Regions from separate parts of the Citrobacter telavivensis genome, predicted to be linked through region 3. Evidence: predicted binding sites of a transcription regulator. Region 3 holds the regulator's gene; each other region holds the start of a gene.
The links. The regulator PurR, encoded in region 3, represses purine synthesis genes. The targets are predictions, from matches to a motif close to CANGCAAACGTTTGCNTG.
Positions count from the first base shown of each region.

Region 1 (5,034 bases), on a different contig from region 3:
GGTCATCATCGATGAACAGCACCGTTTTGGCGTGCATCAGCGTCTCGCGCTGTGGGAGAAAGGCCAGCAGCAGGGTTTCCATCCGCACCAGTTGATCATGACCGCGACGCCTATTCCACGGACGCTGGCGATGACCGCCTACGCGGATCTCGATACCTCCGTCATTGACGAACTGCCGCCCGGACGTACCCCCGTCACAACGGTGGCCATTCCGGATACCCGCCGCAGCGATATTATTGACCGGGTGCGCAACGCCTGTACGCAGGAAGGTCGCCAGGCCTACTGGGTCTGCACGCTGATTGAAGAATCCGATCTGTTAGAAGCCCAGGCCGCAGAAGCCACGTGGGAAGAGTTGAAACTCGCACTGCCAGAACTGAACGTCGGCCTGGTCCACGGACGCATGAAACCTGCCGAGAAACAGGCGGTAATGGCGGCGTTTAAGCAGGGCGAGCTGCATCTGCTGGTCGCCACGACGGTTATCGAAGTGGGTGTGGATGTCCCTAACGCCAGTCTGATGATTATCGAAAATCCGGAACGTCTCGGTTTGGCACAGTTACACCAACTGCGTGGGCGCGTCGGCCGTGGTGCGGTGGCTTCACACTGCGTGCTGCTCTACAAGTCGCCGCTATCGAAAACGGCGCAGAAACGCCTGCAGGTGCTGCGCGACAGTAGCGATGGCTTTGTGATTGCGCAAAAAGATCTCGAGATTCGCGGACCGGGTGAATTGTTGGGTACGCGGCAGACGGGGAATGCAGAATTTAAGGTGGCGGATTTACTGCGCGATCAGGCCATTATTCCGGAAGTTCAGCGCATTGCGCGCCACATTCATGAACGTTACCCGCAAGAGGCAAAGGCGCTGATCGAACGCTGGATGCCAGAAACAGAGCGCTACTCTAACGCCTGACGGCAATGCACAAGCGCGGCAGTTTATCCCCACCGCGCCCTCTCTCTATTGCGCAAAAATAGGCAGTAGCAGATACAGTTTGATCACCAGCGCATTGACGATGTCGATGAAAAACGCACCGACCATTGGCACCACCAGAAAGGCCATATGTGAAGGCCCAAATCGCTCGGTAATCGCCTGCATGTTGGCAATTGCCGTTGGTGTCGCCCCCAGACCAAACCCGCAATGTCCCGCTGCCAGCACGGCTGCATCGTAGTTTTTGCCCATCATCCGCCAGGTCACCACTATCGCATACAGCGCCATAAAGATGGACTGCACGACCAGGATCGCCAGCATCGGCAGGGCCAGTGATGCCAGTTCCCACAGCTTCAGACTCATCAGCGCCATGGCCAGAAACAGCGACAGACTGACGTTCCCGAGGACCGACACCGCACGCTCAAAGACACGATAAAATCCCACCGCGGCCAAACCGTTGCTGACAATCACGCCGACAAACAGCACGCAAACAAACGTCGGCAGCTCAAACACCGTTCCCGCCAATAGTTGCGCAACAATCCGGCCTACGGTCAGACAGATAGCGATAAGCGCAATGGTTTCGATCAGTACCAGAGAGGTGATCATGCGCCCGACGTCCGGTTTTTCAAACGCGGTAGGCACCGCCTGATCGTCAGGCATACCGTCCGGTGTCGTCGAGTGTTTGACCAGGTAACGCGCAACAGGCCCGCCAATCAGCCCCCCGAGGATCAAACCAAAGGTCGCGCACGCCATCGCCACTTCGGTCGCGTTAGCAAAGTCGTAGCGTTCGATAAACAACTTACTCCAGGCCGCGCCGGTACCGTGTCCACCAGACAGCGTGATCGAGCCGGCAATCAGCCCCATCAATGGATCAAGTCCCAGCAGGCTGGCCATCCCGATGCCGATGGCGTTTTGCATCAGCAGCAACCCCACCACCACGATCAGGAAAATCCCCACTACGCGACCACCTGCCCGCAGGCTGGCGATGTTGGCGTTTAAACCGATGGTTGCGAAAAATGCCAGCATCAGCGGATCGCGCAAGGTCATATCGAAGTTCACTTCCCAACCCATGCTCTTTTTCAGCACCAACAGGGCCAGCGCCACCAGCAACCCGCCGGCAACGGGTTCTGGAATCGTGTATTTCTTGAGAAAGGAGACGGACTGAACCAGTTTACGCCCCAGCAGCAACGTCAGCGTTGCGGCAACGAGGGTTGATAAGGTATCGAGTTGAAACATACAAAGCTCCTTGAGTACGTCTGAATCAGTTACGCACGATGTCTTATTCCTGAGACTATTTTTAGCTTTTAATGGCAATTCGGCATGGATTTTAAGCAGAAAAGCGCGGTAAGTTATATAAAAATGTTATTTTATCTATTTTAAATATTAAGAATACCCACTCGCAAACGTTTGCTTTTACCCTCTGCTCAGATAAAATGCCCGCTTTGCCACCACGGGATTATCACTGATGTCTGTTAACACCCTCGAGTCCGAAAATGCGCAACCGGTTGCGCAGACTCAAAACAGCGAACTGATTTATCGTCTTGAGGATCGCCCGCCGCTTCCACAAACCCTGTTTGCCGCCTGTCAGCATCTGCTGGCGATGTTCGTTGCGGTGATTACGCCGGCGCTGCTCATCTGTCAGGCGCTGGGGTTACCGGCTCAGGATACGCAACACATTATCAGTATGTCGCTGTTCGCCTCCGGCGTGGCCTCCATTATTCAGATTAAAGCGTGGGGTCCGGTAGGTTCAGGGTTGTTATCGATTCAGGGCACCAGTTTTAACTTCGTGGCACCGCTGATTATGGGCGGTACGGCACTGAAAACCGGTGGCGCAGATGTCCCCACCATGATGGCGGCGCTGTTTGGTACCCTGATGCTGGCCAGTTGCACAGAAATGGTGCTCTCCCGCATCCTGCATCTTGCGCGTCGTATTATCACTCCGCTGGTCTCGGGCGTGGTGGTGATGATCATCGGCCTGTCGCTGATTCAGGTTGGTCTGACGTCCATCGGCGGCGGCTATGCCGCGATGAGCGACAACACCTTCGGGGCACCCAAAAATCTGATGCTGGCAGGCGTTGTGCTACTGCTGATTATTCTGCTCAACCGTCAGCGTAATCCGTACCTGCGCGTGGCTTCACTGGTTATCGCCATGGCCGCAGGTTATGCACTGGCGTGGTTTATGGGCATGCTGCCAGAAAACAGCGCGCCAGCCTCCCAGGAACTGATCATGGTGCCGACACCGTTGTACTACGGTCTGGGCATTGACTGGAATCTGCTGCTGCCGCTGATGCTGGTGTTTATGATCACTTCTCTGGAGACCATCGGCGATATCACCGCAACGTCAGACGTTTCCGAGCAGCCCGTTTCTGGCCCGCTGTACATGAAACGTCTGAAGGGGGGTGTTTTGGCGAACGGCCTGAACTCATTCGTCTCTGCGGTCTTTAACACCTTCCCGAACTCCTGTTTCGGACAGAATAACGGGGTCATTCAGTTGACCGGCGTGGCCAGTCGCTACGTTGGCTTCGTGGTTGCGCTGATGCTGATCGTACTCGGCCTGTTCCCGGCGGTGAGCGGCTTTGTGCAGCATATTCCTGAGCCGGTACTCGGCGGGGCTACGCTTGTCATGTTCGGTACTATCGCGGCATCTGGCGTACGTATTGTTTCCCGTGAACCGCTGAACCGCCGCGCGATCCTGATTATTGCGCTGTCGCTGGCAGTCGGTCTTGGTGTCTCTCAGCAGCCGCTGATCCTGCAGTTCGCACCTGACTGGGTGAAAAATCTGCTCTCTTCCGGAATCGCTGCGGGCGGAATCACCGCTATTGTACTGAACCTGATTTTCCCACCTGAAAAGCAGTAAACGCTTTGCGACGGTGATTCAACTTCACCGTCGCTATCATACTCTTTCACGATTCCTGCCTTGAGGATTGCGCGTAAATCGTGCATAACTCAACTATGTGCACTTCGCAGGATGGAAGACCATGAAATTTATTGGAAAGCTGATTCTCTACGTGCTGATCGCCCTTCTGGTGGTGATTCTCGGCCTCTATTTCCTGCTGCAAACACGCTGGGGCGCAGAACACATCAGTTCCTGGATATCTGAGCACAGCGACTATCGACTGTCCTTTGAGGCGATGGACCATCGTTTTTCTTCTCCTTCGCATATCCTGCTGAAAAACGTCACCTTTGGCCGCGACGGGCAACCCGCCACGCTTGTGGCAAAAACGGTCGATATTGGCCTGAGCACTCGCCAACTGACGCATCCACGACATGTCGATACGATCCTACTACAAAATGGCACCCTGAATATTTCTCCTCAGACGGCACCGCTCCCCCTCCAGGCCGATCGCCTGCAGTTGCTGGATATGGCGTTTAACAGCCCTGGCAGCGAGTGGGATCTGAGTGCCCAACGAGTGAATGGCGGCATCATCCCCTGGCTGCCTGAAGCCGGTAAAGTGCTCGGCAGCAAAGCGCAAATCCAGCTCAGCGCCGGCTCTCTGACGCTGAATGATGTTCCTGCTGCCAACGTCCTGATTGAAGGCAGTATCGATAACGAACAGGTGACATTAAGCAATATCGGTGCAGATATCGCGCGCGGTGCCTTAACTGGCGTGGCAAAACGCCATGCCGACGGCAGTTGGATGGTTGAGAATCTGCGTCTGAACGATATCCGACTGCAAAGCGATAAATCGTTGACAGACTTTTTCGCGCCGCTTAATACCATTCCGTCGCTACAGATTAATCGCCTTGAGGTCACCGACGCGCGTCTTCAGGGCCCGGACTGGGCGGTCACCGACCTTGACCTTAGCTTGCGCAATCTGACCTTCAGCAAAGACGACTGGCAAACGCAGGAAGGCAAACTGTCGATGAATGCCAGCGAGTTCATTTTTGGCTCATTGCACCTGTTCGATCCCATTCTGAATGCCGAATTTTCACCGCAAGGTATCGCACTGCGCCAGTTCACCACCCGCTGGGAGGGCGGTATGGTCAGAACCTCCGGCAACTGGCTGCGCGAGGGTAAAGCCCTGATCCTCGATGACGCGGCCATCGCGGGCATAGAGTACACCCTGCCGGAAAACTGGAAACAGCGCTGGATGCAGCCGCTACCGGCATGGCTG
Region 1 is NZ_JBGUBF010000003.1:149,682-154,715, reverse strand. Features, by position in the region: gene recG (ATP-dependent DNA helicase RecG) at 1-904, shown strand, start outside; gene gltS (sodium/glutamate symporter) at 950-2,155, opposite strand; gene xanP (xanthine/proton symporter XanP) at 2,385-3,776, shown strand; gene ACERJC_RS15435 (AsmA family protein) at 3,898-5,034, shown strand, end outside.
Region 1: the regulator PurR is predicted to act here: its motif matches at 2,316-2,333, upstream of gltS (sodium/glutamate symporter).

Region 2 (5,034 bases), 1.1 Mb from region 3:
ACCGAGCGTGGGTGCCGATCTGGCGCAAACCGGTGCGATGGCGCTGCTGGCGGCGCTGATCTCAATCCTGGTCTACGTCGGTATCCGTTTTGAATGGCGACTGGCGGCAGGCGTTGTTATCGCGCTGGCGCACGACGTCATCATCACACTGGGGATCCTGTCGTTATTCCATATCGAGATCGACCTGACAATCGTGGCATCGCTGATGTCCGTTATCGGTTACTCGCTTAACGACAGCATCGTGGTTTCTGACCGTATTCGTGAAAACTTCCGCAAAATTCGTCGCGGGACGCCTTATGAAATCTTTAACGTGTCACTGACCCAGACGCTGCATCGTACGTTGATTACCTCTGGTACGACGTTAATGGTAATCCTGATGCTGTTCCTGTTCGGTGGTCCGGTGCTGGAAGGCTTCTCGCTGACCATGCTGATCGGGGTGTCCATCGGTACGGCGTCATCCATTTACGTGGCATCGGCGCTGGCGCTGAAGCTCGGCATGAAGCGTGAGCATATGCTGCAGCAGAAAGTCGAGAAAGAAGGGGCGGACCAGCCGTCTATTCTGCCGTAAACTGACGTTCAGCCAATGCGTAAAATCCCGGTCATTCGATCGGGATTTTTCTTTTCTACCTTTCTCTTGTTCCGCAAACCCTACTGACACTATGCTGTCAGGAGCCCTGTTTTATCCTCTTCCTGAATTTACCCACACAGGCAGGAGGAACGATGAAAAGCATTATCAATTGGTTTGAAATTCCCGTTACGGATATGGAACGCGCGATTGCGTTTTACGAGCCGGTCATGGGGCTGTCGCTGCGTCGTGAAAAAATGGACGTCGCCGATCTGGCGGTTTTCCCGTATGACGAACCGGCTACCGGCGGTGCGCTGGCGAAGTTTGACGGCATTACACCTTCATTGCAGGGGGCGATTATTTATCTGCATACCGGGGATCTCAATGCCACGCTGGATCGCGTTGCCAGCGCGGGTGGAAAATGCGTGTTTGGCCCGCACGATCTCGGTAAAGGGATCGGCACCATTGCGCTGTTTACCGACAGCGAAGGTAACCGTGTGGGTTTACATCAACCGGCTTAATCACAGAGAGCAATTATGACCCGTCGCGCTGACCGCTTGTTCCAGATAGTACAGATCCTGCGTGGCAGGCGGCTGACAACGGCAGCGCTGCTGGCGGAGCGGCTGGAGGTTTCGGAGCGGACTATCTATCGTGATATCCGTGACCTCTCGCTCTCTGGCGTGCCGGTCGAAGGGGAGGCGGGGAGCGGTTATCGTCTGATGGCGGGGTTTGATCTCCCGCCGCTGATGTTGACGCACCGGGAGTCTGAAGCGCTGATTGCCGCCATTCGTCTGCTGCACACCTGGGGCGGCGATTTGCTCTCCAGAGAACTGGAGTCAGCGCAGGAAAAGGTGCTGGCGATATTGCCGGAAGAAAGCCGGCGCAAAGCCGAGCAGGCGCGCATCTTCGCGCCGGACTTTGGCAGACAACTGCATTCACGCAGCGCGTTCGATGTGATCCACCGGGCGGTGAGCGCTCAGCAGGTGCTGGCACTGCATTACCGCGACGAAGCGGGGCAACTTTCCTGGCGGGATGTGCAACCGTTAGGGATCTTCTTCGAAGGGAAGTTCTGGCTGTTGGTGGCCTGGTGCGAGCGGCGCGAAGACTATCGCTGTTTTCGTGTCGATCGTTGTTTAAGCATCACGCCGCTCGACAGGCGATTTTGCGAGCGCGCCGACCGTTCGCTCAGTGATTTTTTACGTAAAATCCGCGACGAAACGCACGCATAAAAAAGCCAGCGGTCAGGCTGGCTTTTGCAGGGGAAGGGACGTTATCAGAAGTTGTAACCGACAACCAGGTAACCACCCCAACCGGTAGAGCGAACGTTGAAGTTGCCTTTACCGAAGTTCAGCTCAGCGTCGTCGTTCCATTGACCACCGTTATGCCAGTAACGCGCCACAACCGAGTAGTGCCAGTGGTCGTAGTTCAGCGCCAGAATATGGCTGGAGGCGATGGAGTCGTTGGTACGCGCTTTATTGCCGTTCAGATCGGAGAAGTCGTTGTCGCCCAGATCGGAACCCCAGTCAAAGTTGGTGAAGCCGATGTAGCTCAGGTTACCGCCCCACAGTTCGGTAATCGGCACGAAGTATTTCACTTTGAAACGGTAGCCGTCCCATTCGTTTTCGTTTGCTGCGCCGTAGTTCTGCCACTGGTACTTGGCGTACACGTTCAGAGACAGGCTCATCGGCAGGCCGGTATCGATATCCGTACCCAGACCCATGTACCAGGTGCTCTGACGGCCATCTTTGTTACGACCCATGTCGTAGATGTAGTTGTTGGCGAAGTACCACTCTTTAAACGGACCAAAGCTCAGGTCAGCACCGGTCAGTTTGTCGATGGAGAAACGCGGTTCGATTTCCATAAACAGCGGAGAACCGTGGTTCCAGATCCCTTTCGCGTCGGTGTTACCGCCGAAGAATACCGGCGCATCCATGTAGCCATAGAAGTCGAACCAGTCTTTTTTCGCGAAAGCTTCATATTCCAGATAGGTATCGTTACGGATCTGCGGTCCGAAACGGGTGTGGTAGCTCCCGACGACGTTGACGCTCTGGTGCCACCAGTCGGAAAGATACTGCGGTTTATCATTTTCCGCAGCGTTGACGGCGAATGACGAGGAGAGCGCGAGCACGGCACCGGCTGCAAGTAATGTTTTTTTCATATTGTATGCCACTGTTTGAAATCCCTGACGGGAGTGAAAAAGGCGCAAATAGCGTTTCTGAATATTTCGTGTTTCTGCGAGCCTATTATAGAAATCATTGCTCACAAAAATATGTCTTGTTTCACAGTTCTATCATTTACGTAATCGATTGCGTTCACGTTTGCGTACTTTAGCGCGGCGATTGTACTGACTTTCATGCCGATTGCCAACGTTGACAAAAAACGACGTGGATGTCAGAGGAGTAACAAAAGGTAGGGGATGGATGTTGCGGAACGCACAAAACGTTCCGCAGGAAGGTTTATTGCGTAACAGGCTGGATGTCGTGAATACGAACGAATCCTAACCGATCGGGGGTTATGCCATTCAACTGTAGCGGGATGTCTACATCGCTAGGCGCCAGCACGCTGGCCGGGGCATTGATCAACTGATTCTGGACATTCACTTCCTGATAATTGTCAGTTGTTCCCTGAATTTGCCCATACTCAACGGTGCCGCTAAACGCTGGCAGCGGATCGTTTGACTCACCCTGAATACGCAGCGTCACTCGGGTGCCAGCCGCGTTTGGCGCAATGTTGATAAGTGACATGCGCAGGGTACCGATCTGGCTGTTCAGACGCGCTGGCGTATTGGAACCCGGTAGCAGATAAACGCCGCTGCTTGATTTGACGTTCAGACTGTTTTGCTGGGTAATCTTCACGGTTTCCTGATTAAGCTGGTTCATCTCTTTATTGAGCGTCGAAACGCTTTGATGCATCTGGCGCACTTCGCTTTGTTGCGCGCAGGCGCTCAAACTAAAGAGGCTTCCCACCAGGAGAATTCTTAGGTAACGTCTTGTCATCTCTCTTATTTCCTGAATTGTGGCGATGACCTAATGGTAGATCGTAAAAGGGACAAAGACATCGATCCATTGTCTCAAAAGCGTTGCGCCTTTGTTGTCACGTCAGTTCAGGTTAAAATAGATTTCTGTTAACCACCTGGTCAGGACGCCGTATGCATTGCCCATTCTGTTTCGCCGTAGACACTAAGGTAATTGACTCTCGTCTTGTGGGCGAGGGCTCTTCAGTACGCCGCCGTCGGCAGTGTCTGGTTTGTAATGAACGTTTCACCACGTTTGAAGTGGCGGAACTGGTGATGCCACGCGTTGTAAAAAGCAACGACGTGCGCGAACCGTTTAATGAAGAAAAGCTGCGCAGCGGAATGCAACGCGCGCTGGAAAAGCGTCCCGTGAGTTCCGACGACGTCGAAATGGCGTTGAATCACATTAAGTCGCAGCTGCGCGCCACCGGCGAGCGTGAAGTCCCCAGTAAAATGATTGGCAATCTGGTGATGGAACAATTGAAAAAACTCGATAAGGTCGCCTACATCCGCTTTGCCTCAGTTTACCGCAGCTTCGAAGATATCAAAGAATTTGGCGAAGAGATCGCTCGCCTACAGGATTAAGCCATGCAGGATGAGTTATACATGGCGCGAGCGCTGAAGCTGGCGCAGCGCGGGCGGTTTACCACCCATCCCAACCCTAACGTCGGCTGTGTGATCGTCAATCAAGGCGAAGTTGTCGGCGAAGGCTATCATCACCGTGCCGGTGAACCGCATGCGGAAGTACATGCCCTGCGTATGGCTGGCGAAAAGGCCAAAGGGGCCACCGCGTACGTCACGCTTGAACCGTGCAGCCATCATGGCCGCACGCCGCCGTGTTGCGACGCGCTGATCGCCGCTGGTGTCTCCCGTGTGGTTGCGGCGATGCAGGACCCCAATCCGCAAGTAGCGGGACGCGGGTTGTATCGCCTGCAACAGGCGGGGATCGAGGTCAGCCACGGGCTGATGATGAGCGAAGTCGAAGCGTTAAATAAAGGTTTTCTTAAACGGATGCGCACCGGGTTTCCGTATGTGCAACTGAAGCTCGGCGCTTCGCTGGACGGTCGCACGGCGATGGCCAGCGGCGAAAGCCAGTGGATAACGTCGCCGCAGGCGCGACGCGATGTTCAGCGTCTGCGTGCGCAAAGCCACGCTATTTTGACCAGCAGCGCGACGGTGCTGGCAGACGACCCGCAGCTCACCGTGCGCTGGTCGGAACTGGGCGAGGCGACGCAGTCGGTTTACCCACAGGATGCCCTGCGCCAGCCGGTGCGAATGGTTATCGACAGTCAGAACCGCGTGACGCCGGAACACCGTTTGGTTCAGCAGCCAGGAGAAACCTGGATTGCGCGCACGAAAGAAGACGGGCGCGCCTGGCCCGAGTCGGTCCGCACGATTATGGTGCCGGAGCATAACGGTCATCTGGATCTGGTGGTGCTGATGATGCTGCTGGGCA
Region 2 is NZ_JBGUBF010000001.1:176,581-181,614, forward strand. Features, by position in the region: gene secF (protein translocase subunit SecF) at 1-568, shown strand, start outside; gene ACERJC_RS00800 (VOC family protein) at 721-1,086, shown strand; gene ACERJC_RS00805 (helix-turn-helix transcriptional regulator) at 1,102-1,794, shown strand; gene ACERJC_RS00810 (nucleoside-specific channel-forming protein Tsx) at 1,839-2,723, opposite strand; gene ACERJC_RS00815 (SadB/YajI family lipoprotein) at 3,022-3,561, opposite strand; gene nrdR (transcriptional regulator NrdR) at 3,714-4,163, shown strand; gene ribD (bifunctional diaminohydroxyphosphoribosylaminopyrimidine deaminase/5-amino-6-(5-phosphoribosylamino)uracil reductase RibD) at 4,167-5,034, shown strand, end outside.
Region 2: the regulator PurR is predicted to act here: its motif matches at 2,861-2,878, upstream of ACERJC_RS00810 (nucleoside-specific channel-forming protein Tsx).

Region 3 (5,034 bases):
AGGAGACCACCAGACTTGCCAGGAAGCACAGACCCAACTGCAGGGTATTTTGCAGGGCAGCGGCACGACCCGTTGCCTGCGGGAAAGGACGCAGCGCCTGCGCAACCACAATCGGGTAGATAGCCCCGTTGGCAATCGCCATTACACAGAACGGGATCAGGATCTCCGCAAGCGAAATGTGATGGATAAAGCTTGCCGCCCACGTCGCCACCACGCTCAGCGCGTAGATGACCAGTAGCCAGGGCAGAAGCTGCTGTCCCTGCCACTTTTGCAGCGCGGCGCGACAACCGTAGCCCCCAATCAGAAACGCGATGGTTTGTGGTACATAGCTCAGTCCAATCACCGCCGGGCTGTAGCCCATTTCACTCAGAATAAACGGCGAGCCGGTCAGCCATGCAAAAAAGCTGGCGGAACAGGCAGCGTAAATCAGGACGTTACCGCGGTACGCTTTCGCGCGCAGCAGCGTGGTGAAGGTCAATTTATCCTTGCTGTCGTTTCGCGCCCGGGTTGAGGGTTTTAAGAACAGCGCAGGCAGCATCAGCAGCAGCGTGATGAAAAACAACGTGGCAAAGATCGCCTGCCAGGAAAGATGGGTCAGGATCCAACTTCCTAATAACGGCGCCAGGGCAGGAGACAGTCCGACCAGCGGCATGATCGTCGCGAAAATACGGTTAATTTTATGCGAGGGATAGTAATCGGTGACCAGCGCCTGCCAGATGACGGTCGCCGCACAGACGCCCACCGCCTGAATAAAGCGCAGAACCAACAGCCCTGTCGCGCTTTCGACCCACAGCATACCCAGGCTACCGAGGGCGAAGATGGACAGACCCAGCAGCAGGATCGGTTTACGGCCGTAGCGGTCCGAGAGCGGGCCCCAAAGCAGTTGCGCGACGGCAAAGCCGGCTAAAAACAGACTCAGGCTGGCGCTGACGGCAGATGCCGGTGTTTGCAGGTCAGATTGAATGGCGGCAAAAGCGGGCAAATACATGTCGGTTGCCAGAAAACCCAACACGCTGAGCCCTGCCAGCCAGACTAAAAACCCTTTTCCTGGTTGCATAGTTGTTCTCTAATTTTAATGAATAACACTGGCGCAGAGTGTAGGGAGTGAATTTCGGCTTGTGAAACGGTAATATTTGTTTATTGCATTCAAAAATTTTGTAGGCAGATTATGTGGTCAGAATATGCACTGGAAGTCGTTGATGCCGTGGCGCGCAACGGGAGTTTCAGCTCCGCCGCTCAGGAGTTGCACCGGGTGCCCTCAGCGGTCAGCTATACGGTCCGGCAACTGGAAGAGTGGCTGGCGGTCCCGCTCTTTGAACGTCGTCATCGCGATGTAGTACTGACCCCGGCGGGAGCCTGGTTTTTGAAAGAGGGCCGCTCTGTCATCAAAAAAATGCAGATCACGCGCCAGCAGTGTCAGCAGATAGCCAACGGCTGGCGTGGGCAACTTCCCATCGCGGTGGACAATATCGTGCGCCCTGAACGCACAAGACAGCTGATAGTCGATTTCTATCGCCACTTTGATGACGTGGAACTGCTGGTCTTTCAGGAGGTGTTCAATGGCGTCTGGGACGCGCTGTCAGATGGCAGGGTTGAACTCGCTATCGGCGCAACCCAGGCGATCCCGGTAGGAGGTCGATACACCTTCCGCGATATGGGCAAACTGAGCTGGTGTTGTGTCGTTGCCAGCACACATCCGCTGGCCGCCATGAGCGGGCCTTTAAGCGATGACACGTTGCGCAACTGGCCGTCACTGGTACTGGAAGATACCTCCCGCACGCTGCCGAAACGCGTGACCTGGCTGCTGGACAACCAGAAGCGGGTGGTGGTTCCGGACTGGGACTCTTCCGCGACCTGTATCAGCGCCGGACTTTGTGTCGGCATGGTGCCGACACATTTTGCCAAGCCGTATCTCAATAAGGGGCAGTGGGTGGCGTTGGATCTGGAGAACCCTTTCCCGGACGCAGCCTGTTGCCTGACCTGGCAGCAGAACGATATGTCACCTGCGCTGATCTGGCTGCTGGACTATCTGGGAGACAGCGAAACGCTGAACAAAGAGTGGCTGCGGGAGCCTGACGAGACTCCCGCAAAAGAGGTTTAACGGCGGTAGTCGCGGAAAGGGCCATCCGCAACGGAGCGGCGCTCCACCAGGCGTGGGTGGACTTCAATGGACTGTGACTCTTCGCGCTTATTGACGATACGGTCCAGCAGCATGTTAAAGGCCGTTTCACCCAGCGAATCTTTTGGCTGGTGGATGGTGGTCAATGCGGGCGTAAAGAAGCGGGCGTTGCGCACATTGTCATAGCCTATCAGCGACACGTCCTGCGGTACGCGCAGGCCCATCTCATCCGCAGCGCAAAGGGCACCCATTGCCATGATATCGCCGCCACAGAAGACCGCCGTCGGGCGATGCGCCTGCGACAGAATTTGCTGCATTGCACGGTAGCCGGATTCCGGTTCGAAGTCGCCCTGCACAATCCAGTTTTCCGGCACTTTAATCAGCGCTTCATCCATCGCCTTCATAAAACCGGCCAGACGGCCCGCGCCGGTGTTGCGCTCCATCAGTCCCGGGATCACGCCAATTTCGCGATGTCCGCGTTCGACAAGGTAACGGCCAGCCATATAACCGCCCTCAAAGGCGTTATCAATCACCGTATCGGTGAAGTCGGCTTTGGCTTCGCCCCAGTCCATGACCACCATCGGGATATGACGGTACTCTTCCAGCATCGAGAGCAGGGGTTCGGGATATTCGGAACACATCACCAGCAGGCCATCAACGCGTTTTTGCGCCATCATGGACAAATAGGCACGCTGTTTTTCCAGATTGTTCCAGACGTTACCGAGGATCAGGGTATAGCCTTTCTGGAAGCAGTTCTTTTCAACGGCTTCGATAATTTCGGCAAAGTAGGGGGCTTCGCTGCTGGTCGCCAGCAAGCCGATAGACTTGGTATGGTTGACCTTCAGACTACGGGCAACAGCGCTGGGGGAATAGTGCAATTCTTTGATTGCCGCCCACACTGCATTGCGTGTTTCTTCAGCGACGAAACGCGTTTTGTTAATTACGTGTGATACGGTTGTAGTGGAAACGTTTGCGCGTTTCGCTACATCTTTAATTGTTGCCATTAAATCTCACTCCAGACCCAACCTGAACATTAAAATATGCTAAGTAAACGTTTGCCTTTAATCATCCTGTGCGCAACGTCAGGGTTGCGGCATGCCGGGAAAACGCCACAGAGCGTCAGGAAGGGGTCAATGGCCGGTACGCTAATCAAGTAAGCGTCGAATTTTGGCTGATCTTAACGAAAAGGGGAAGTATTAAAAGCACATATCACTCTAAATCGTGGGAGATTTTTGCACTCAAGTGTGCAAAAATGCGCTATATCACTTTTTGTGTGGGAATAAAAAGGAGAAAAGTTGATGAGCACCGATCTGAAATTTTCATTAGTGACCACGTTTATTGTTCTGGCTTTAATCGTTGCTGGCGGTCTGACAGCGGCACTGCATTGATTTCCCTCGGGGGAGTGCCTGCTCCCTCGAACCTCCCGCCATATTGTTATCGAATCTGCAAAAGTCTTTTGTATTTTTGTTAACTTCTCTTTTTTTGTGATTGATGTCATGCTTTTGACTCTTAGTTAAGCCTCGCGCCTCATCGCGAAGAGCCGGAGTCATCACTGCATGAAAATTAATTATCCGTTACTGGCGCTGGCCATCGGCGCATTCGGCATCGGTACGACCGAATTCTCGCCAATGGGGCTGCTGCCCGTCATTGCGCGTGGCGTTGATGTGTCCATCCCCGCCGCAGGCATGTTGATTAGCGCCTATGCCGTCGGCGTGATGGTTGGGGCCCCGCTGATGACGCTGCTTCTGTCACATCGTGGACGCCGTAATGCGCTGATTTTTCTGATGGCTATCTTTACGCTTGGTAACGTGCTCTCGGCGATTTCGCCGGATTACACCACGCTGATGCTGTCACGCATTTTAACCAGCCTCAACCATGGCGCGTTCTTCGGCCTGGGTTCCGTTGTAGCAGCCAGCGTGGTGCCGAAGCACAAACAGGCCAGCGCCGTTGCCACGATGTTTATGGGGCTGACTATCGCCAATATCGGCGGCGTTCCGGCGGCGACCTGGCTGGGGGAAACCATCGGCTGGCGAATGTCGTTTATGGCGACAGCCGGTCTGGGCGTTATCTCGATGCTGAGTCTCTTTTTCTCGTTGCCGAAAGGCGGTGCCGGGGCGCGTCCGGAAGTGAAAAAAGAGCTGGCGGTGTTAATGCGTCCTCAGGTGCTCTCCGCGCTGCTGACTACCGTGTTGGGGGCGGGCGCTATGTTTACGCTGTATACCTATATTTCGCCTGTCCTGCAAAGCATCACCCATGCGACCCCGACCTTCGTGACCGGGATGCTGGTTCTGATTGGCGTGGGCTTCTCCATTGGTAACTACCTCGGCGGTAAACTGGCCGATCGCTCGGTTAACGGTACGCTGAAGGGCTTTTTGCTGCTGCTGATGGTGATTATGCTGGCTATCCCCTTGTTGGCTCAAAATGAACTGGGGGCGGCGGTCAGTATGGTGGTCTGGGGGGCGGCAACCTTTGCGGTGGTGCCTCCGCTGCAAATGCGCGTCATGCGTGTGGCTCACGAAGCGCCGGGCCTGTCGTCTTCCGTGAATATTGGCGCTTTTAATCTCGGAAATGCACTGGGTGCCGCCGCCGGTGGGGCCGTGATTTCAGGCGGGTTAGGCTACAGTTTTGTTCCTGTGATGGGGGCGATTGTGGCAGGTATGGCGCTGTTGTTGGTGTTTGTCTCGGCGAGAAAACAGCCTGAACAGGTGTGCGTCGCAGGTTAACGGCAGAACAAAAACGCAGAAGGGACGCCCTTCTGCGTTATCTTTTTTACGCGGCGAAGTTCTTCGCGACAAACTCCCAGTTCACCAGCGCCCAGAAGTGCTCCAGGTAGCCAGGACGCGCATTGCGGTAGTCAATGTAATACGCATGCTCCCACACGTCGACGGTCATCAGCGGGGTGGCGTCGGTGGTCA
Region 3 is NZ_JBGUBF010000001.1:1,243,122-1,248,155, forward strand. Features, by position in the region: gene punC (purine nucleoside transporter PunC) at 1-1,057, opposite strand, end outside; gene punR (DNA-binding transcriptional activator PunR) at 1,169-2,101, shown strand; gene purR (HTH-type transcriptional repressor PurR) at 2,098-3,123, opposite strand; gene cydH (cytochrome bd-I oxidase subunit CydH) at 3,418-3,507, shown strand; gene ACERJC_RS05995 (MFS transporter) at 3,676-4,842, shown strand; gene sodB (superoxide dismutase [Fe]) at 4,889-5,034, opposite strand, start outside.